Regions from separate parts of the Rossellomorea sp. QJM3NY_18 genome, predicted to be linked through region 1. Evidence: riboswitches for the same ligand, from Rfam matches in the RefSeq annotation. Region 1 holds a riboswitch; each other region holds the start of a gene.

Region 1 (5,336 bases):
CCAATGTTTTCGCCCCCCGGCATGTGAGCCAGGCTTCAAATGGACTTAAGTTTGAACCGATGTTGACGACCTTCTCCCTTGCTTTATTCACAAGCTCTTCTTTCCCGACTACGACTCCCGCTGTGATATCGCTATGCCCGCCGATATACTTCGTAGCGCTGTGAGCGACCAGATCGACCCCTTCAAGGAAGGGCTGACGCAGAAATGGAGTGGCGAATGTATTGTCGATCATCGTTTTCAGATTGTGCTTTTCGGCAAGGGCTACCATTCTTGAAATATCCTCTACTCGCATAAATGGATTGGTCACCGTTTCACTGTAGAGAAGCTTCGTCTCGGGAGTGAGAGCTGCCTCGATTTCTTCCTCACTCGTAAAATCAACGAAAGAGGTGGTTATCCCGAATGATTTCAGCTCTTCTTTCAGCATATGGAAGGTACCTCCATATAAATCCTCCGCCGCAATGATATGGTCCCCTGCCTGAACCACTGCAAGGATTCCGACCAGGATGGCTGACAAGCCGGAAGATGTGGCGACACCCGCAGGCGATCCTTCAAGATCTGCTACCATCTTCCCAAGCTCATCCGTGTTGGGATTACCCGTTCTTGAATAAAGATAAGGAGACTTCCCCTCATAGAAACCCTCGAGCTCCTCCAGAGACTTAAAAGAAAAGGCAGACGTCTGGTAGATCGGTGTTGTCTTACTGCGGATTTCCTCGGTTCCTTTCAGCTGACTATGTACGACCTTGGTGGTGAATTTCATTTATTGTCATCCTTCCTGAATCTATGTATTTTTAAAAGTGTATCATATTCAGAAGATTGTGAGGAGTGTGAGGTATTGGATGCAAAAAAAAGAACCTGTAGCATACATGCAACAGGTTCTCATCGTCAGACGTTTTCTAAACACCCGATCAGGCGATTTTCTATATCCAATGCCAACCGTTTCAATTCATCGTTATCTACCAATTCAATCAGCTTGCTGGGCTTTGCCATACCGATCTTCGTCGATCCCTCTTCTGTATATACCGTCACTTTACAAGGAAGGAAATAGCTGACGAGCATGCTTTCTTCCAGCACCTTTTTCGCTTCGTGGGGATTACATACTTCCAGGACAACTACCTCTTCATTAAAATCAAGCCCTTTATCCTGAAGCTTGGCGGCCAGGTCAAGATTCCACAGAACCCCGAAGCTTTCTTCTTTCAAGGCTGCTTCCACGGCTGAAACCGCATCCTTCACATTCATTGAAACTTCTTTTGTATAATGGAACATATTGATCCTCCTTTTTGAGTCATGGTTACTTATACCTCTTAGCGTATGTAATGAAACGTCCTGTCAGAGGTCCGTCCCTCCCATTATTCCATCCCTCGGACCATTTCACCCATCATTTCTTCGTTCATGGGGCCGACGATTTTGTGCTGGATGAGGCCGTTTGTATCGATCATGTAAGTGGTCGGGATCGTGAATGCCCGGTACTCGTCACCGACATCCCCTTTTTCATCCATGAGAATAGGGAAAGTGAGTTCATAGCCGTCGACAAACTCCTGGACTGCCTTCTCCCCCTCATCCTGTGAGGTCAAGTTGACGGCAAGGATTTCGACATTTTCTTTTTTCGCGTTTTTTTTGTAATACTGTTCCATATGGGGCATTTCCGCTTTACATGGCGGGCACCAGGTGGCCCAGAAATTCAGGATCACTTTCTTGCCCTTGTAATCGGAGAGCTTGACTTCTTCACCTTCTAACGTGGTCAAGGTAAAGTCCGGTGCACGATCCCCTTTCGTGAGTCCCTGCTTGGCATCAGAAAGATCCATGGATTCCTTGGCCAACTGGGCAGCCTCTTCTCTTGCCTTTTTTTCCTGTTGATCCTGAAACAAATTAACCAGGAAGATTCCGATCAGCAGGGCAACGATTGCCAGAGCAAAATTTCGTTTATTCAATGTTCGTTTTCCACCTTCCGTAGATAAAGATTAGATAAGCCATCACGATGAGATACGTCCAGGTGACAGTGGTGAACACAAATCCTCCAGATATGGAATGGAGCAGCAGCTGAAGAAGGGTGAAGACCACCACTAATTGTATAGCCCACGTATCACGGTCATCTTCTTTTTTCGATAAAAATAAGACCAGTGCACCGTTGAGACAAAACTGGATGACCCCTGCAAGAATATCAGATTCCAGCAAGTGAACGACAAGTTCAAAGAAAACGACCGTACTCATCCAGGCAATGACGAGACGATATACTGTGTCTGCCCTTCTAACAAATATGTATAAAAGCACTGTCAGCAATCCTAACCAATATCCCCACCTGCCCCCATGGAAATAAAGGATCGTAATGGGATGTTCAATAACATTCTGAAAATCAACGACAATGACACTCAGCTTCCAGATGACCAAAAAGTAAAAAACACCATTTGAATACCAGTCGCTTGCCTTTCGATTCCAGAAGTAGAGGAAAAGAAATGTCAGAATGAACGAGGCGATGATCGCTCCCCAAGTAGATGGGAAAGTAAAGGAGCCTATGGTGTACCACCTTTCATCCATTTGTTTCTACACCTTTCATAGAGGTTTCTTCCAACTATTTTGTACTGGTTCATTCGTACGAAATATACCCTATTATGTATTAGTATCTTAAATTTTCATCTTTCAGGCAAGTGATTTACTCATAGTGTATCCCTTACTGTAATGATTACAGACAGCAGGGTGTTGTTTTTCCGCAAAAAAGGATCCTTCTCTGAAGGATCCTTTCATATACGACGTGAAAATGGTGTTCCACCCTGTGAAGGAATCAAAATCTTAAGCTGCTTTCAAGCCTTCAAGGATGAGTATGAAGTATTTGACAGTATCTCCACCTCGTTGATTGATAATGTCGATGTCATGAAGAATTCTTTTGACCTCTTCGGTACCAACACAGTCAATAAACATCTCACTCACTTCTTCCGCAGAGTACTCGCCAATATGAGTATACTTTAATGCTGTGCGATTCCTTCTGCAGAAACTTCTTAATTGTCTTTTTATATCTGCTAACTCCAACATCATCATCCTTCGTACAGATTCAAATCCCACCAACACAAACATTTCCAGAGAAAAAACCCACCAAAAAGGCAGGCTGAATGATACTAGAAAAAAATTAGAGTTAGTATTCATTGCTTCCATTGTTTTCGGTAACCCGGCGATCATTATTTAAAAATAGAAGACCCGTGGTTTTGCGTCCTAATTTTTCAATTAGTTTGCCTTTTTCGAAAAATCACTTGAACATATTTGTCATTATACTAGAAGAATAAGGATATGAAAACAGTCTTTCTCAAACAAGTTGTTGATTTCCTTTTTTCTTATCAAGTAATAGATAGGGTAGTTAGAAGAAAGAGTTCTTTTACCCTCGCTCAAAAAAAATCCCCCTTCAAAATAGAAGAGGGGATTTTAAACTTAAAAGTTGATATATTGACGTGGGTTTACAGCATTTGAATGCGATGCACTCCAAGAACCTCTGTAAAGTTCAAAATGTAAATGCTGTCCGAAAGAAAATCCTGTGTTACCCATGTATCCGATTTGGTCACCTTTGTTAACAGCTTGTCCAGTGCTCACTAGCGAAGAAGACATGTGAGCATACACTGTTGTGAACATTTGACCGTTGATGGAGTGAGTGATGTACACTACATTACCGTAGCTTGAGCTGTAATGGCTCTTAATGACATAACCATCTGCCGCTGCAGAGATTGGAACACTTCCTCGTGCTGCAATGTCTGTACCATAGTGGAAACGTCGCTCTCCGTTTAATGTATCCCAACCAAAGTTAGTTGTAATTGTTCCAGATGCAGGCGCTGTCCATACTCCTGAACTTACAGGGGCACTTGGGGCTGCTGCCGGAGCAGCTGTTGCAGAAGCAGAAGAAGATCCACTGCTACTAGTTGTCGCTTGTTTTTGTGCTGCTGCACGCTTTGCTGCTTCAGCTTCCGCCTGGCGCTTACGCTCGATTTCACGCTTGCGGGCTAATTCTGCCAGACGTGCTTGTTCAGCTTGGATTTCACCTTCAAGCTGGTGCTCCATTTTAGAAAGTTCACTCGATTCTTGTTCAAGGTTTGTTTTTTCTACCTTTAAAGATGCCTGCTGAGCTTCCAGCTGTTTGAATAGCTCTGCCTTTTTAGCTTTTTGGCTATCAAGTTCTTTTTTCAAGGATTCAAGATTCGCTTTGGAAGATTCCAGATCCGAAAGTTCTTTTTCTACTTCCGCCTGCTTTTTCTCTAATTCATCTTGATCACGTTTCTGTTCATCCATGATCTTTTTGTCTGCACTTACAATGGTATTCACTGCTGTTACACGGTTGATAAAGTCTCCGAAGCTGTTTGCTCCAAGAAGTACATCAATATATTTGGCAGATCCGCCTTTTTCCTGAATGGCGCGAGCGCGTTCCTTCAAAAGCTCATTACGCTCTTCAATCTTTTTCTTTAACTCTTCAATATCCGCCTTAAGCTTATTGATTTTTGCTGTTGTATCATCAATTTCTTTTGTTTTTTCTGCAATCTTCGTTTCTGTATCTTTTAATTTCGTACCGATTTCAGCAATCTGTGATTGAATATCTTTTTGTTTGCTGATGTTTTGGTCAATTTCTGATTTTTTCTCATCGATCTTGCCGTTGATGTGCTCTTTTTTAGATGAGATGTCGTCCTGCTGTTTCTTTAAGTCCTCCACGGAGGAGTTAGCGCTAGCAGTGGTTGCTAACGTTGGTAGACTTCCGATTGTTAATGCTGCTGCAATAGATAATGAAATAAAATACTTCTTGTTCAAGCGGCATGCTCCTTTCAGCTTCTATCAACCTATCAAATTTTACACTTTTAAGAACTTACGTACAGACATAAAGCTTCCCCAAGCCCCAATCAGGCAACCCATTAATAGAATCAATCCGTTTACTTGATAGATAAAGGGGGTAAAATCTAATATCTGAATAAAATTGTTTTGTAGTTTTGGTTTAATAAATCCATAGGCATAGTAATAACCTGACGTTACAAGAGCGATCGGGATAATAGAACCTAAAATTCCAAGCCATAAACCTTCTAATATGAATGGCCAGCGTACAAACCAGTTGGTTGCACCCACGAGTTTCATTATCTCGATTTCCCTTCTTCTAGCGACAATGGTGATTTTGATTGTATTTGAAATGAGGAACATCGCCGTAAACAACAGACCGATGATCAATACAAGTCCAACGTTTCGACTCATTTCCAGTACATTGAATAATTTTTCAATCTTTGCTTCACCGTATAGGGCTTCATTGACACCTTCGAACTTACTGATTTGACCAGCGATTTTACCGGTCTCCCTTGGATTGTCTGCTTTTACGATAAACACAT
Region 2 (5,336 bases), 740 kb from region 1:
TTGGCTCTTCTTTCAACGCCGAATATAGGAAACTGACGGCAATCAAGCCAAATATTACACTGAATCCGGCAGCGAACTTGCCATTATGCATATGCTGCCACCACAGCCTGCGGATGGTTGAAAGAAAGCCCCATATCTTCCATTCAGTCCACTTTGTTTTATCCCGTTTATATTTCGTATGATCTTGGCTGCTCTCGTGATTGATCCACAGATAGACACCTTGATACACGACGAAAAAAGGTGTGTAGATCATAATCAATGAGATGGCAATTACCATCGGCCTGAAATCTTGAATGATATAATAAGTAATTCCCCTCATATTGAAAATGGTTTCAATGATGAATAAACTGGACAGCATCCCCCATATGATCAGCTTTCCATGATAGAAAAGACTTGGTGAAATATTTTTCAAAACATGTGAAAAGAGGATCCGTCCCCTCGACATCCCCTTACTCTGGGCAAATTCGATGTGAGGCTTCAGCAACTCTTCTTCCATAATGAAGATGAGGATACGGAAGAAGGAGATCATCGGAATGATGGACAGCGTAATTATCGGGGCAAGATAGATCTTCTCCTCCCCGAACTCCGTGAAATTCATCAGTTCCACTCCGAAATATTTAAATACATAAACAATCATAAGTTGAAGCATGAATGCGAACATTAAATCAGGCACCGTCTCCAAGAGATTTAGTGCTTTCTTAAGAGCCCGCGTGATCGGTCTCGGTAAAAACACAGTCAAGACGGTAAGAATAAAGGCAATAGCAAGCCCTATGCCCAAGGCTCCCCCGATAATTTGCAGAGAATACAGGTATGGTCCCCAAAGCATATCGAGGAAATCGACGGTAATCCCCTTATAGGAATAACTCCAATTGGCCCCATCCATAAAAACAAAGATGAACTTGATAAACTCCTCCAAGTAGCCTACAACATTATATAACCCTCTCTCCCTGAATACTTCGGGAGCAATACTCACGGCTAAAATCCCCATTAGACCGAGAATATAGTAAAAGATGAACCTGATCGGAAACTTGAGATATTTCATGAATAGAATCCCCTTTATTCTCTTTTTCCTCAGTTTAATAGAAATGTTAAATTTTTTCAATTTTATTTCAAGTCTGACAATTCGGTAACAAAAAGAGTGACTCCTCTAAGTCAGAGTCACTCTCCCGGTCTAAGCCAATAACCGGCTCGGCTTTCCTAAATAAAAGCCCTGTCCAATCGTTATCCCGATTTCCCTTGCCACCTGCATATCCTGTTTTGTTTCGATTCCCTCTAAGACAATCAATGTATCATTTCCGTAGAATTGGCTGAAAAAAGAGAGGAACCGCTGTTTCTTTTCATCCTGTGCCAGGTTCATGGCGAAATAGCGGTCAAGCTTGATGATTTCCGGTTCATATTCAATGGATTTCTTAATGGAGGATGTCCCCTGCCCGAAATCATCTATCGCATACCAGACGCCATATTGCTTCAGTTCCTTTAAAGACTCTTTTAACAACGGATTCTGCCAAAGCTCTTCTGCACTGGATTCATTAATTTCAAGCACGAGCCGTCCTTTAATATCAGGGTGGCGATCCATAAGATCGGAAAAATAGGTGTGAAAGCTCGGGTGCAAGATCGTGGTGATATAAATATTGAGAAATAACTTACAGTCCTCAATCCCGTTTCCCGAAAAATGTTCAAGGGCTTTTGAAATGGACAGAGTATCCAGTTTGTACAAGATATTGGCCTTCATGGCCGATTGAAATACACTTTCGGGATTTTCATTATACTTATTTCGCAAAAGACCCTCATAAGCATAGAGGGTTCGATGTTCACCCATATCATATAATGGTTGAAAATCATGGTAGATAAAGTCGTCTTGGAAAATAGTAAAGATGTTCATAGGACCCCTATACTCTCTCTTTAGTTTTGGTCTTGCCTACAAAAAAACCACACAAAAACGCATTATCCGCGTTCGCATGTGGTCGGTTGCGCTACTGGCTCCCCTAAATGTAAGCGCCCATCTATCATTTAGGTTCAAAGCCCCCAGTCGAATGGTCAGCTTATAAAGATATTTGTCTTATAAGAAAAATATACCACATAACTAGTACTTATGGGGTGTATTTTCTAGAAATTATTAGAAAATTCATAAAGAAAGACCTATCTTGATACAAATGGATTACCACTAATCCAGAACCGCCATGGATAATCCCTGGCTTCCCCCGTGTTATCAATCCCTATTCTTTTCCCTGCCGAGATGTTTTCAGGTTGATACCCCTCTGTAATCATGAGCGGCGGTTGTAAATAGCTCCCCCCATAATCCTCCATGGTAATGCCTAGTGCCTTCGTCAACTTTCCCGGCCCATTGGTCCAATTCTTCTTCACATGACCGGGTCGTCTCGCTTCCATAAGCTCTTGTCCATGGAGTGGCTCGACGGCTCTGATGAGGATCGCTTCAGGCTTTTCCCGTTCTCCGCTCACTACGTTGACCAGGCAGTGAGTATGCATGACGTATGTATAAATTCGGCCAGCTTCATGGAACATCACTTCCGTCCGCTTTGTACGCCTGTTTCCGTAACTGTGGGCGGCCCTGTCGATCGGCCCCATGTATGCTTCTGTTTCCACAATATAACCTGAAGCGATTCCTTCCTCCGTTTCTTTCACTAACACACACCCCAACAGTGATTTGGCAAGCTCCAGTGTCGGCTGCTCGTAAAAGGTTGGGGGCATAGGTGTATCTTTCATGATTTCACTTCCTTATCTACATTGTCTAATCTATTTGTACCCTACCACTGCCTATTTAAATCAAGAATCCACGATCGATGTCTAATGTGATGGTCATGGATTCCCCGCTTCGGTATTCTTGATTCCGATTACCCTACGCCTCTGGTCCCATTCAAAAATAATCCTATAGCTCATTGTGGTAGTCTCTCCACTGCTTTAAAATAAATGTATCAATTGGAAAAACAAACCAAAGTGAGGGATTGGAATGAAAAACGCATTTGCCATCATTATTGCATTGCTTGCATTGGGGACGCTCTATGTCATCCTAAATGACAATACATCATTGTTTGCAAAAGAAAGTCAGTCAGGGGATCGGATTGAAGTGACGAATGAAATCAAACATATCGACCTGGACCTGGAAAACAGCGACACAAAAGTCATACCGACTGACAAGAATGAAGTACAGGTCGATATAGAGGGAAAAGGGACGATGACCTTAACCGGGAATGGAGATACGATTGACGTTGTGGTCAAGCATAAATGGTATGAATGGATCGGATTCAATCGCAAATCAAACGTAACGGTTTATATTCCGAAAGGGTATAGGAACAGCGTGGAAATCGATATCGGCTCCGGCAATTTCGTGATGGCTGGAGAATCTGATTCAAAGAAATGGAAACTTGATGAATTGTCGATTGACATGGGATCGGGGAATATGGAGCTTGAAAACGTCGAGACAAAACTGTTCGAACATGATGGATCTTCAGGGGATTTGGTCGTAAACGGCCTCACAACAGAGGATGGAAAAGTGGGAATCAGTTCGGGGGATGTAGAGTTATCGAACTTTGAAGGTCCCCTTGTAGGCGACTTATCCTCAGGTGAATTAACGGTCACCATGGACTCCTTAAAGGGAGACATGACATTCGATGTCAGCTCAGGTGGAGTGAAGCTTGATCTGCCGGAGAAAGCAAGCTTTAAACTGAAGGGGCAGGCAAGCAGCGGGGATATTTCCTGCAATCTTCCATTAAAGAATCAAAAAATAGAAAATGGGGATATTACCGGGGTCGCAGGCTCAGGGCAATATACCATTGATGTTTCAGTATCCAGTGGAAATGTAGATATATATTAATGAAGAGTGCCGGGAACCCCCGGCACTCTTTTAATTATTTATGATGGAATGGGCATTTTCCTTCAATCGGTTCTACATCGTCTCCAATAAAGTACTGCTTCCACTCACGATGCTCCGGGTCCCCGTAATGACTGATATTCGGATGCGTTGGTAAGCCGTCCCATTTTTCGACCCGCTCTCTTACTTTTTCACGGGACATGATACCACCCTTGGAGGTACCCTCCAATCCTTCAAAAATCCTTCTTGGCTGAAATCCGAGTACTAAGCTATTCCCAAGGTCCCTCGTCTTTCGCTGCTTGTAGGCAGGGGCATTCCCAAACACGAAGAAAGGTTCCCCTGCAAAGGAAAAGGCCCACAGATGATGATCCGGATCCTCTGGATAATCCTCTGGCCAATCCTCCTTATCCTCACGATGAAGAAACTGCAGGATTCTCCAGAAATAATCCCTGTAATGAGGGATGGACCTCTCCTCCCTTTCAGGTTCCACAAATAAAAAGAAGCCGTGACGGATCAGGCGTTCACCTTCGGGTACGTCAAACAAGTCGATGAACTCTTGAATCGTTTGGGGGAGATGCTCCCAATTGTCATGACTGATATAGGAATACCGAAGCTCACCCTTCTTCTCACCGGTCATACCGAAGTAGCAAGGGAAAGTGCGGTCAGTAACAACCTCATGAAAATTCTTATATTCTTCTAAAACCCATTGAGGAACAATCTCGGGGTTTGTCATATCTTCTTTTGTCAGCAATAAACTGTTCGTTGTCAATTCTTCCACCTCAAATTTATGTCGATGGTATGCTCTTCCCGAATTGTGACAAGTTAAAACAATTACTGACAAAATAAGCACCACATTGCCATCATTAAAAAAGGTAAAGCGGAATCCGCTTTACCTTTTCTTTAACTCCGCCCCTAATTCCACTCCAAGTGCCACGATCGATTGATTGATCCTCCACACATAATAGAAATGGTGAATAAGATCCACCTGGGACTTATGCCAGCTTGGAGCCTGGGTTTCAATTCTTTCCCGCTCGTGGCTTAAATCCCACATAACGGGAGCACTTCCCTTTTCTTTTAACAATTGCCGGAGCGTCTCGATGTTTTGAGAGATTTTTTCTTCCGTATCTGAAAACGCACTATTGAGTTCCTCTGAAACCGTTGCCGGCACCTTTCGATGGGAGGAAGCAAGCAGGTGCTTTGCGTAATAATTAATGGCCGTTACCACCGTGATCCAGCGCCCGACTCCCGACCTCGTCAAAGATCCGGGTCTTTGCAGAAGGGATTGTGCCTCATCCTTGATCGTTTGGAGCTTCTGATCGAGATCAAATGCCTGATCTGTCAACGCTTTATCTTCCGGGACCGTAAAGGTTTTAATATAGGAAGAAACATATCCTTGAAGATCTCCGAAGAAATCATCAAAGCTATCGGCGACTTTGTCTTTTGTTTTTTTTGGAAATACAAACGCTGAGACAATCAGGGCAATCACAGCTCCTGCAATCGTATCGAT
Region 3 (5,336 bases), 250 kb from region 1:
CTGGGTTCCGGACCCTATATCTATACGAAAATCGAAAAATACAATTGGTTCTTACGAAAAATTCTATTTCTAGTTGCCCTCCTCGTTCAGGGAATTCTTTCGGTCACCCTTTATACCGTTCTCTCTATGATCGTAGATTACATCTTTTTTGGTTAGAAGAGGATATATTCCCATTCAACCATAGACAGGGTCAATGGTATTGGAGAAGTATGTTACACCTCAACAAAATACATAACTATAGGAGTGAGCCCATGAACCATATACTAACCTGCACATCCGAAGAACTTGCCTTAATGGTCAGCTTATCAGGCTACGACAGTGTAGCAAAGGGGATTGCAGAGGCAGCGATCGGGAAGAAGACCGAACAGGAATGGATCGCCATCATGGAGGCGACGAGTAAACAGCTGATCATGAAGAGCATCCTGGATGAAGAGCGGGACGCAAGAGGAGAGAATCCTTTAACGGAGGAAATGCTCCACTTCATCGGGAACTATGTACAATCCAAGAGGATGATCCGCTGTTCCAATACACCGGCTCAGTCTGTGTTGATGATCCATCACTACGAGAACGATGAGTGGCTGCTTCACCTCATTGAAAAGGATATCATCCATGAATTCTCCATTATTTCGTCAAATGAGATGGAGCATTATATGAAAGAATACTATGGCATCCAGAAGCTTCATACGAACGAGCAGCGATCCTTCATTCTGAGCGAGAAGAACTTCGACCGCTTAAGCAATCCGGAAAAACTAAAAAAGGTCCGAAAAAGCTCGAAATTCACACCTGAAGAAGAGGTCAGCTTCGACCTGTTTACTGAGGATTTAAAACGCTTTGAATGGACATTATTCAATATATCCAACTTTGGAATCGTGTCACTGGAGGATGAAATGTATCTGGAGAATATCCTATTATTCCTTCCATCCACCCAAGGCATTTGGCTGAGCGAATACAGCGATGATTCGGCGACGGTCCATTTCCATTTAGCCGATGAGAAAGAATGGGAAGACATGCTGCGGAGCATCGGAGAATTTGCCTCACACCTGGTTGAACAAGGGTGATAATTCAAACAAAAAATCCTCACTTTCATAAGTGAGGATTTTTCATAGCCGTGAGAGGACGAACTGACCATCCTCACCGTTCAGATTTATAAGCAATATATCCACCCCAAATAGCTAAACATATCGTCACAATCACCCAAAAGCCAAACATCCAACTCACCTCAATTTCTTCACATTAAGCCGATTTCACTTGTCTTATGGTATATTATACCTTACTCCATTTAAGATAAGAAGCAAGGGGACGGTTCTTCTGCTTCCAAAACACCACTCTTTGATAACTTTTGTTAATTGCCCAAATTTAATAACCTTCGCTGATGTAAATTCATATTTTAATGTGGCTTTCTTCGAGAAGGCAATGATAGAGTAGACGGGTTCTAGGGCCTTTTCACCTATATAATCCTTTAAAGTTTGGACATGCCCATAGTTTTGCCAAATTGGATTGAATGACTTTTCTTTCTATACCATTTACATATTTTTCTTATTACTTTATACTCAATTTAAATATATTACTAATTTCCTATAATAGTGATAAAGGCAAACTTTCTGAAAGGGGAGGACGCAAAGCCATGAGTCTAAGGTGCTATTCAGCGCTATGATTGTCAGGTTGCCGTAGAAAAATTGAGCTATGGCTGTTTGCTTTAGCTTTTTTTATTTAAGGGAACCGGTCTGAGGTAATACGATTTTTATAAAAAATAATTATTGGAGGATAAAAAACTATGTATTTCGTTGATTTCGCAAAACGGCTATTTAAGAAGCAGAACACTGGAATTATTATTTATCTTATTCTTAATACACTGATTGTCATGGCTCTTTTTCAAGACATCTTTGTTGGTTTATCATTGTATCTGGTCTCTCTTACCATCGCATTATCTCCAGTTGGTGAATGGATGCTCCGCGTCCAACAAGGATGCAAACCGCTCTCACAAGAATATATTGACCGTCTTATGCCATTATTTGAGGAAGTTTATGGGAAAGCTAAAATGCTTGATCCATCCATTGCAGATCACGTCAAGCTCTTCATAAGTAACGATTCTAATCCCAATGCGTTTGCCACGGGCCGTAAAACCATCTGCCTTACCAGCGGCTTATTGCAGTACAGTGATGAACAAATCAAAGCTACTCTAGCACATGAATTTGGACATCTTTCCAACAAGGATACTGACCTTATTCTAATTGTATCAGTAGGGAATATGATCGTTTCCACCATGTTTGTACTCTATCGTGTGGTAATGTCAGCCGTTGGCATTATGGCAAGTATCGCAAACCGCAGCTTCGGGACTTTGATTATGACTATTTTCATCGACTTCATGCTAGTCGCGATGATGTGGCTTTGGACGAAATTTGGCACAATGCTCGTTATGCATTCTTCCAGAAAAAATGAATATGAAGCCGACCATTTTGCTTACCAACTAGGCTATGGTGATCCACTAATACAAGTTTTAAACAGCTTCAATGAAATGGAAATGAGCTTCAGAAAAGGATTGTGGGGGCGTCCAGTCATCCCGAATCATTTAAACGAATTGAAAAATTACACCAATCTGAAGTGGCGTAATCCACTTCCCAACAGAAAGCATTAGGGGGTCAGAAGCATGTTGTATAAACAAGAATTAAAGAAGGTCCTTGTTCTCATTGCGGTGGGGATTATTCTTGCTGCAGTGTTTCTATTTAAAGCCATCACAACATATTCCGGTTCAACTATACGTTTTGGTGTCAATGATTACCTAATTTTATTCATGATTATTTGCTATCCAGTTGGAATTGTGTATGGCTGGCGTCAAATCCTGAACTTATATAACACTATGAGAAGATCAGATCGTGAACATTGGGCACGCGGTGGCGGTAAAGGATATACCGCATTAATGATAACCACCATCAATCTTGCGTTTTCGGTTATTGTTACGTTACTCCTAGGGTGGATGATCGGAATAATTAACGCATATAACAAGCTATCACAATTAAAAAGAATGGGACATTAATAGAAAGGAAGTATTGAGATTCCTTCCTTTCAAATTCCACCTAAATTCAATTGAAGATCCTGCTTATACCCATAATTACGGAACCGCTGGCATGCTTTGGGATATTAATACGAAGTAGGATTGATTTATTAAAGAATAACACTATCTGGAGGATTCCATGAAACGATTCATGAGCACGATTTCCATCATTATTATAATGGCTGGCATTGTAGGCTGCCAGAGCAACAACACAGAAACCAAGACGGAGGAAACTTCTTCTACGACAGACATTGCGAAAGCGAGCAAGAATGATCCCACCTTTTTAAAGAAAGAAAAGAAAAGTGATAGGGAGTGGATTGATGAAAGCAAAGCAGATGGGTTCTTATCTAATGCCGGCATAGAAGGTCCCGTTCAATATATAGTACATGATCTTGATAACGACACTTTACCCGAAGTCACCGCTTATTATGGTCCATTTTCAGAACAGCTTACTGAGAATAATCACGGCTTAACAATTTTTAAACAGGACGATTCTTCACGAGCTTGGAAAAAAGCAGGGGAGTATAAGGATGATCTGGTGAATGAATTCCAGCTTCACGGAGTAATCGAAAACACGAAGAAAGAGAAATTCCTTGTGGGAAGCCAAACAGTAGCAAGTGCTACCAATATGTATTCCGCTTTAAAAATTTTTAAATATAACCCCTCTAATCAAGAGATTCGATCTGTTTCAACCATTGCCATATCGAACGAAAATCCCTATAAAGTCCAAATTAATAAGAATGCATTTTCACTGCAGATACTTGACGATAATGGCAATGTGCAAACTGAGCAACTATGGGAATTCGAATCTGATTGGATACTGAAAACTCAAAATAGAACCGTTATGCTAATGGATACCGAACAATATTTTGACAAGGCATTTAAGGAAGAACTTACTAAAGGACGATTAAAAGGAATTCCATATCCTCTTGGTACCAATATTCAAGAAATTAAAAATGAATTAGGCACTCCAGATGTTGAAGAATATTATCAAGGCGCTCCTACGTTTGGGTATAAAGATTCTAATTTATTCTTTAGCCACTTAATGAACGAAGAACAGCTTGTGTCCATACTTTATAACGTAAATAACACACCACAAACTTTCAAAGACTTGGAATCACTGCTAGGAACCCCACAGTATGCAGGCATCGATGAAATGTCGGGTTTATACACGCAGATTTACTCAATTAATAATAAATACGTGCTTATTGGAGAAGGGTACACCCACACCAAAGACTCAGGAATCGCAAGAATTCAATACAAATCCCAAATTGAATGACTTTAATAAACAAGAAAAGACACAGCTAGGGTACTATTCTGGTTGTGTCTTTTCACATTAGGTTTCTCGGGGTGAATACAGCCACTGAATTGTACCAGGCTTGCCATGTTTTTGTTCCACTAAGGACAAGTTTTTGTTCCACCTCTGCCATGCAGAGGACCACCCTTCTTGTTACTGACAGCCCTGTACGACCGAAAATTGACGGTTACTTTTGTCTCAACTCTTCCAAGTTTCATGTCCACAAGTCAAAAGGGAGGATCCAATATGAAGCTCCCCTTTTGACTATAAATTCACTTGATATATTGTGAGATTTTAAATAAAACTTCATGTCATTTCGGCCGACCACGACATACCATTCCCTGCCTAGTTCCATTCTGCAGGCTAGTTTCCTCCCGTCTCCAAGGTGAAGATCAAAGTGCTCACCGCAGCGCACCTTATATATAACTCTTGTAGTCCTCCCAAAGAACAATCCAACAGTCCACTTCCTCACAATAATACATGTCCTTCCACCGGCTCCTCCGGAATCGATAGACTTCTTCCCATGAAAAAACAACATTTTAATATGAGAACAACCAAATAGTGACCATTTATATCAATCTATATTCAGATTCATTAAAGCCTTATAAATGTTTTTTTAAAAGGGATAAATTTTATTGATATAAATCCCCATTTATCTTAGTGTCTTAGTGAAATATTTAAAGTTTGCAAATCATTCTTTAGAAGCTGTAATCCCTAAAGTATAAATATGCTCGTATTTTTTTGTGATTGAGCCAATTGAAAACTCTTCTTCAACTCTATTTCGGGCATCTAATAAAATATTTTCAAACTTCAGCTCTTCAATTTCTAAAACTTTATTAATTTCATTTGCAATTTTTTGAGGCTGACGTTTTGGTATTACAGAGCCATATTCCCCTATAATGTGAGTGCTATCTCCTGCATCTGTGACTAGACAATATGTTCCGCATGACATCGCTTCACCCACTACGTTTGGAAAGCCTTCACTTA
Region 4 (5,336 bases), 310 kb from region 1:
GTGTAACCGGGGATGCGTGCTTACTGTCCAGGAAACGGACGTTTTCAGCGACGACTTCGGTGATATACGTCCGCTTCCCTTGATCATTTTCAAAGTAACGTGTTTGGATGCGGCCGGTCACCCCAACGACGGAACCCTTCCTGCAGTACTTCTCCGTATTGTCCGCTGCACGGTTCCACATCGTACAGAGTACAAAGTCGGCATCAGTTTGGCCTTGCTGATTCTTATAAGGCCGGTTCACGGCAATCGTCACGCTAAGTACTGATTTTCCCTCCGTTGTTTTTCTCGCTTCCGGATCTTTCGTCAGTCTTCCCACCAGGGTCACTTGGTTGATCACTTGGGTTCATCTCCTCCTTTCTGTTAAGGTGATATCATCTTACTTCTATGTGCAAATCTTGTAAAATCGTGAATTTCCGAAATTCGAGGCAAAAACGGCTTGAATTTCGGAAATTCGCCTAGGGAGATTTTCCTCTTTTTCATTAAAATCATGGTCAAAAACACAAAATTGCATCTTTCGTCATTTTTTTCATTTATAAATGTATTAGGGAAACAAATCCCCCCTGTGATATAATTTGATAAAACCTTTAAATGGGAGATGTTCGTTCATGAAAACCTTTAAAGTGATTTCCCTTCAAGTAGTGGAGAACGAGGAACTGCATGACTTCGAGCTTGTGGACGGTCTGATCATCAATAAAGAAGACGGTCAGAAAACATGGCTTGTCGAAACGTATATGTCGAATGAATACATCGAATTTTTCCAAAAGGCTCAGCAAAGCAAAGAAGACTTGGAAATCCAGGTCGTGATTTCCCATGCAGCCAATGATCCTGCTGCCTTCATGACATCCATCCGTTGTATCAAAGAAATGGATAAACATATCAGCATTATGTTTGAAGGAAAATTGAAGAAACAACGGAATGAATATGCGGAAATACTGCTTGATGACTTGGTCCAGAAAGGGTACTCCGGGGATGAACTTGTTCGTGAGTTCCGTGAGAAGATGGTGTCTAAGCCAAGGATTCCGGCAACGGCAAAACCGAGCATTTAATAATACGAAAATATGTAATTTCTTGTCGAATTATTTATGATATAATTATATTTAATATTGTGACTTCAAACATGAAGTCTTTAGGTAGGTGTCCCTGATGATTGGAGAGAGAGTTAAGAAATACAGACAAGAAAAAAGAATGTCCATGACGGAGCTCGCTGAAAAAGCAGGCGTAGCTAAGTCATATTTGAGTTCAATTGAACGTAACCTTCAACAAAACCCTTCCATTCAGTTTCTGGAGAAAGTTTCAGCGGCTTTAGGAATTCCTATGGATGCTCTATTATACGATCAACCCGAGGATCAAAACATTGATCACGAATGGATGAAGATTGCAGAAGAAGCAATGGATTCTGGAATCACCAAGGAACAGTTCCGGGAGTTCATTGAATTTAATAAATGGAAATTAGGCAATAAATAAAGTCTTGCGAAGAGTTCGCAAGACTTTATTTATATTACATTATTTTATATCCGGCCTTTACTTCCTGGGATTGCTTTTGTAAATACTCCCTGATTTGTTGCTTAGATATTCCTGCTTCCAAGGCTTCTTTCACTAGCTCAACCCATTCTTGGTCCAATTCTCTATTCCCCAAATTGTTTCCCTCCTAAAATACAGTAAACGTATTCCAGGCAATCCAGCCGCCATCGTATTAATATGCGTTTCAAATTCACGTTGATGTCTTTCATATGTAGTCTTCCAGGAAATTGATTTACTATTAATACTTTAGACCTGTGACTTTGCGTCCCCATTTTTCAATGGGTTTGCCTTTTTCTGCCCTCACTCTTCATCGCTTTTCGTTATATCAATAGTACCATCTTTTTTCAAAATTTTTTGTCTATTCAAAGAAAATTTTTACACTTTTTTCCTACAAGTGAATGCTTTATTCGACATTATCCAAGTTTATTACTAAATAAATTGTTGTATTCTTCATAAGCATAAAGATATTTGTCGAAATTCAAAGATATTTTTTGTTCATATTCTTTTCATAAGCTTCTAACTTTTTTCGGAGTGGGATAAAATCACTATGCCTTAAGAAGGGCGTATAAAATGGTGCTTCAGTTAAGTCATGACCGCAAGATGGGCAAATCCAATCACCTGTTTCAGTGCTACTGAATGAAGAGCGAGTACATCGATTGCAAACTTTTTTATACATTTATCCACCTCTCTAATGTTATGATCACTTCGTTCTTATTAATATATTCGTTTTGTTCTTTATAAAGAACTTTATAAATTAACTATAGTCTAATTTCCATAAAAATGAAAGTCTGGATTTTTTATTTTATAAAAAAACAGAGGCAACTCATAGTCGCCTCTGTCTTACCCCATTACTCGTCCTTATTATCCTTATCCTTCATATCAATATCATCTTCTACAGCGTCTTCTTCAGGTGTGTTGTTATCCTTCGCTGCATCTTTGTCGCCTTGCTTGTTCTTGTCTTCTGACTCAGGGTAGTTCTCTTCATTCATGTCCCCGTTGTCGTTCATATCGTTATTCTCATCCATGTTGTCGTTTTCTTCCACTGGTGCTTCGTCTTCCGGAGGAGGCTCCTGGTTGGCGTTACATCCTACAAGAAGGAAAGCGGCAAGTGCAGATCCACCAAGGATCGATAGTAACTTTTTGCTCATGATGTATGACTCCTTTCTATGTTGGTTAATGTAAGACCGTTACGTTGGTCTTTTGTTAGCTTTCCCGGAAAATGAATTAACTTGCATATGGAATCATTTTTTCAAGGTAAAAAAAGCCGGATTTGACGTGAAATGAATCACATCAAACCCGGCCGCATTATACCTGATTACTCTTGCTTATCCCCAAGAGCAAACATCATCTCTAATTCACAAGCAACTTCACCATCAACGGTTGCAACACCTTTTCCTTTACCGATCGGTCCTTTAAAGCGGATCATTTCCACTTCAAGTCGGAGCTGATCACCAGGCTTTACCTGACGCTTGAAACGGCATTTGTCAATGCCCGTGAAGAACGCCAGACGTCCACGGTTATCCTCGACCTTCAGCATCGCCACAGCTCCGACCTGAGCCAGCGCCTCGACAATCAGCACGCCCGGCATCACAGGGTAATCAGGAAAGTGACCATTGAAGAACTCCTCATTCGCCGTCACATTCTTGATCCCGACCGCTTTCTTGCCTTCCTCCACCTCTAAAATCCGATCCACCAGCAAAAACGGATAACGATGGGGAATAATCTCTTTAATCTCATTAATATCAAGCATAAATAATTCCTCCTACCAATATGTATGTACACTTTATTGTACAGAAACTGTGGTTGTAATAGCAACAGGATGGGAGGGACGGACCTCGAAATCCGCCCTAATCCCCCAAGGAAATCCCTTTAAATCAACATTTCCCCTCAAAAAAGGCATCAAATTCGAGGTCCGTCCCTCCCAACTCCAAATTTGCAACGATATCTACGTAAAAAAAGGGACGGACCTCGAATCACAAGCTCCATTCGCAACGAAACCCTTTTATATCAAGGTTCACTGTCGTAAAAGCTAACGATTTCGAGGTCCGTCCCTCAAAAATTATTTCTTCACTACGATATCAATGATATGCTGCCAGGTTTCTGCTTTGAAGACGTCGGCAGCGTTGCCGTTGCCGATGCCAGCGAAGCCGATGACGGCACCGAGGACGAGGCTTCCTGCAAGAAGAAGGATGAACAGAAGGATTCTGAGCCAGATGGGAAGCATGCGAACACGCACCCAGCGTGATGGCTTAGTTTCGTCCTTTTGCTTTGCCTTTTTTTCTGTTTTTACTGATTCTCTTGTCACTTTTTCTTGCAGTAGCTCTTTTTCACTCATAGCATTTAACTCCTTTTAGCGTATCCCATTTACAAGGCCCATCATTTGATCTGCAAGGGAGATGGATCGCGCCTGGAATTGATATGATCGTTGAACACTCAGCATGTCCGTCATTTCTTTGCTGATATCCACGTTCGATCCTTCTAACGAATTCTGAACCATGGAAATATCAGATCGTGCTCCACCCGTGACGTTGGTCACCACTTCATCTTCCGTGACGCCTAGTTCATCCAGGTTGTCTGCAAAACCTAACAGGTTCCCGCCAAATTGCTCCAGAAATTGAGATTTTTCAACGGTCACAACGCCGAGGTTAAATCGTTCTTCTCCCCCACCGGCACCTGTAACGGTCAGAACCCCGTTATCACCAAGCTGAAAGGAAGAGGCATCCTCAGAAAACGTAATATAGTTATCATTCTCATCCAGTACCGGCAGCCCGCTTCCGTTCACGAGCATCATTTCCCCGTTCCCGGTAGGACTCGCAGAGAATGCTCCGTCCCTCGTGTAGCGTACGGCACTCGAGTCTTCATCAGCCGCCAGCACCTTGAAGAACTGACGGTCGCTGGTCAACGCGAAGTCCAGGGAGCGGCCTGTAGCTTTCAACGACCCCTGATTCAGGATCAGCTGCGCCTGTGAAAGTTTGGCACCGTTCCCTTCCCTGACTCCAAGAGGGGTTAACCTGCCTGTTTCGAACTTGTCTACGCTCTGATTTTTCACCTGTTGCACAAGCATCTCGGAGAAAGTTGCATCCCTGCGCTTGTATCCATTTGTATCTGCGTTCGAAAGATTATGACCAATCATATCCATCTGTTTCTGCAATTGGCCTAATGTGTTGGTTGCTGTAATCATCGTCCGATTCATGACACGTTCTCCCCTATTATAAGGTATTCAGTGACGAAATTCATTTACAATACTTACTATCCGTTGACCCTGCCGATTTCGTTGGCTGCCTTTTCCATACTCCGGTCATACGCCTGAAGCACTTTTTGATTGGCTTCGAAAGCCCGGTACGCCGACATCATGTCGGTCATCGTACGGGAAGCATCGACATTGGATCGCTCCAGAAAGCCCTGCTTGGCAGCAAAAGAAACATTCTCTTCTTCATACGCGTCCGGAAGAACTGCAGTACCTTCTGTGGCAAACAGCCCATCTCCCTGCTTGACTAACAGGTTCGGGTTATCCGAGTAACCTACTCCCAATGTTGCGACGGCATTCCCATCCACGACAATCTGACCATTTTCCCCGACCGTGAACTGATCGCTTGCCAGTTGAATCCGGTCACCATTTTCATCCAGCATATAAAAACCGCTGTTCGTGGTGAGGAAACCGTTGCCGTTCACTGTCAGATTTCCGTTTCGCGTATAGCGTGGTGATCCATCCGTTCCTTCCACCGTCAGGAACACCGATCCACGGATTCCTGTCTCTTCATCAACAGGCATGGAACCATCCAGAAGCGCCACATCCAAGCCGCGACCCGTTTCCT

The links. A riboswitch is a leader RNA that binds a small molecule or an ion and turns the genes downstream of it on or off. The one in region 1 is predicted to bind cyclic di-GMP.
Region 2: it holds a riboswitch for cyclic di-GMP, as region 1 does, so the genes downstream of both, AC0VXY_RS01265 (EAL domain-containing protein) here and AC0VXY_RS19655 (hypothetical protein) in region 1, are expected to answer to the same signal.
Region 3: it holds a riboswitch for cyclic di-GMP, as region 1 does, so the genes downstream of both, AC0VXY_RS20760 (M48 family metalloprotease) here and AC0VXY_RS19655 (hypothetical protein) in region 1, are expected to answer to the same signal.
Region 4: it holds a riboswitch for cyclic di-GMP, as region 1 does, so the genes downstream of both, AC0VXY_RS21025 (anti-repressor SinI family protein) here and AC0VXY_RS19655 (hypothetical protein) in region 1, are expected to answer to the same signal.

The regions. Positions count from the first base shown of each region.
Region 1 is NZ_CM149659.1:3,791,737-3,797,072, forward strand. It holds gene AC0VXY_RS19635 (trans-sulfuration enzyme family protein) at 1-757, opposite strand, end outside; gene AC0VXY_RS19640 (DUF302 domain-containing protein) at 883-1,263, opposite strand; gene AC0VXY_RS19645 (redoxin domain-containing protein) at 1,347-1,928, opposite strand; gene AC0VXY_RS19650 (hypothetical protein) at 1,921-2,532, opposite strand; gene AC0VXY_RS19655 (hypothetical protein) at 2,785-3,144, opposite strand; cyclic di-GMP riboswitch class I at 3,149-3,233, opposite strand; gene AC0VXY_RS19660 (murein hydrolase activator EnvC family protein) at 3,415-4,773, opposite strand; gene ftsX (permease-like cell division protein FtsX) at 4,813-5,336, opposite strand, start outside.
Region 2 is NZ_CM149659.1:223,832-229,167, reverse strand. It holds gene AC0VXY_RS01270 (ABC transporter permease subunit) at 1-1,042, opposite strand, end outside; gene AC0VXY_RS01265 (EAL domain-containing protein) at 1,172-1,882, opposite strand; cyclic di-GMP riboswitch class II at 1,954-2,034, opposite strand; gene AC0VXY_RS01260 (DNA-3-methyladenine glycosylase) at 2,140-2,724, opposite strand; gene AC0VXY_RS01255 (DUF4097 family beta strand repeat-containing protein) at 2,969-3,832, shown strand; gene AC0VXY_RS01250 (YqcI/YcgG family protein) at 3,867-4,562, opposite strand; gene AC0VXY_RS01245 (FUSC family protein) at 4,719-5,336, opposite strand, start outside.
Region 3 is NZ_CM149659.1:4,043,416-4,048,751, forward strand. It holds gene AC0VXY_RS20750 (hypothetical protein) at 1-156, shown strand, start outside; gene AC0VXY_RS20755 (hypothetical protein) at 252-1,058, shown strand; cyclic di-GMP riboswitch class I at 1,582-1,670, shown strand; gene AC0VXY_RS20760 (M48 family metalloprotease) at 1,775-2,635, shown strand; gene AC0VXY_RS20765 (hypothetical protein) at 2,648-3,034, shown strand; gene AC0VXY_RS20770 (DUF4309 domain-containing protein) at 3,192-4,331, shown strand; gene AC0VXY_RS20775 (DUF5348 domain-containing protein) at 4,564-4,887, opposite strand; gene AC0VXY_RS20780 (glycosyltransferase) at 5,041-5,336, opposite strand, start outside.
Region 4 is NZ_CM149659.1:4,100,685-4,106,020, forward strand. It holds gene AC0VXY_RS21010 (single-stranded DNA-binding protein) at 1-337, opposite strand, end outside; gene AC0VXY_RS21015 (YwpF-like family protein) at 606-1,046, shown strand; gene AC0VXY_RS21020 (helix-turn-helix domain-containing protein) at 1,144-1,464, shown strand; gene AC0VXY_RS21025 (anti-repressor SinI family protein) at 1,499-1,636, opposite strand; cyclic di-GMP riboswitch class I at 1,670-1,820, opposite strand; gene AC0VXY_RS21030 (hypothetical protein) at 2,370-2,669, opposite strand; gene fabZ (3-hydroxyacyl-ACP dehydratase FabZ) at 2,837-3,271, opposite strand; gene AC0VXY_RS21040 (DNA-directed RNA polymerase subunit beta) at 3,581-3,856, opposite strand; gene AC0VXY_RS21045 (flagellar hook-basal body protein) at 3,872-4,714, opposite strand; gene AC0VXY_RS21050 (flagellar hook-basal body protein) at 4,771-5,336, opposite strand, start outside.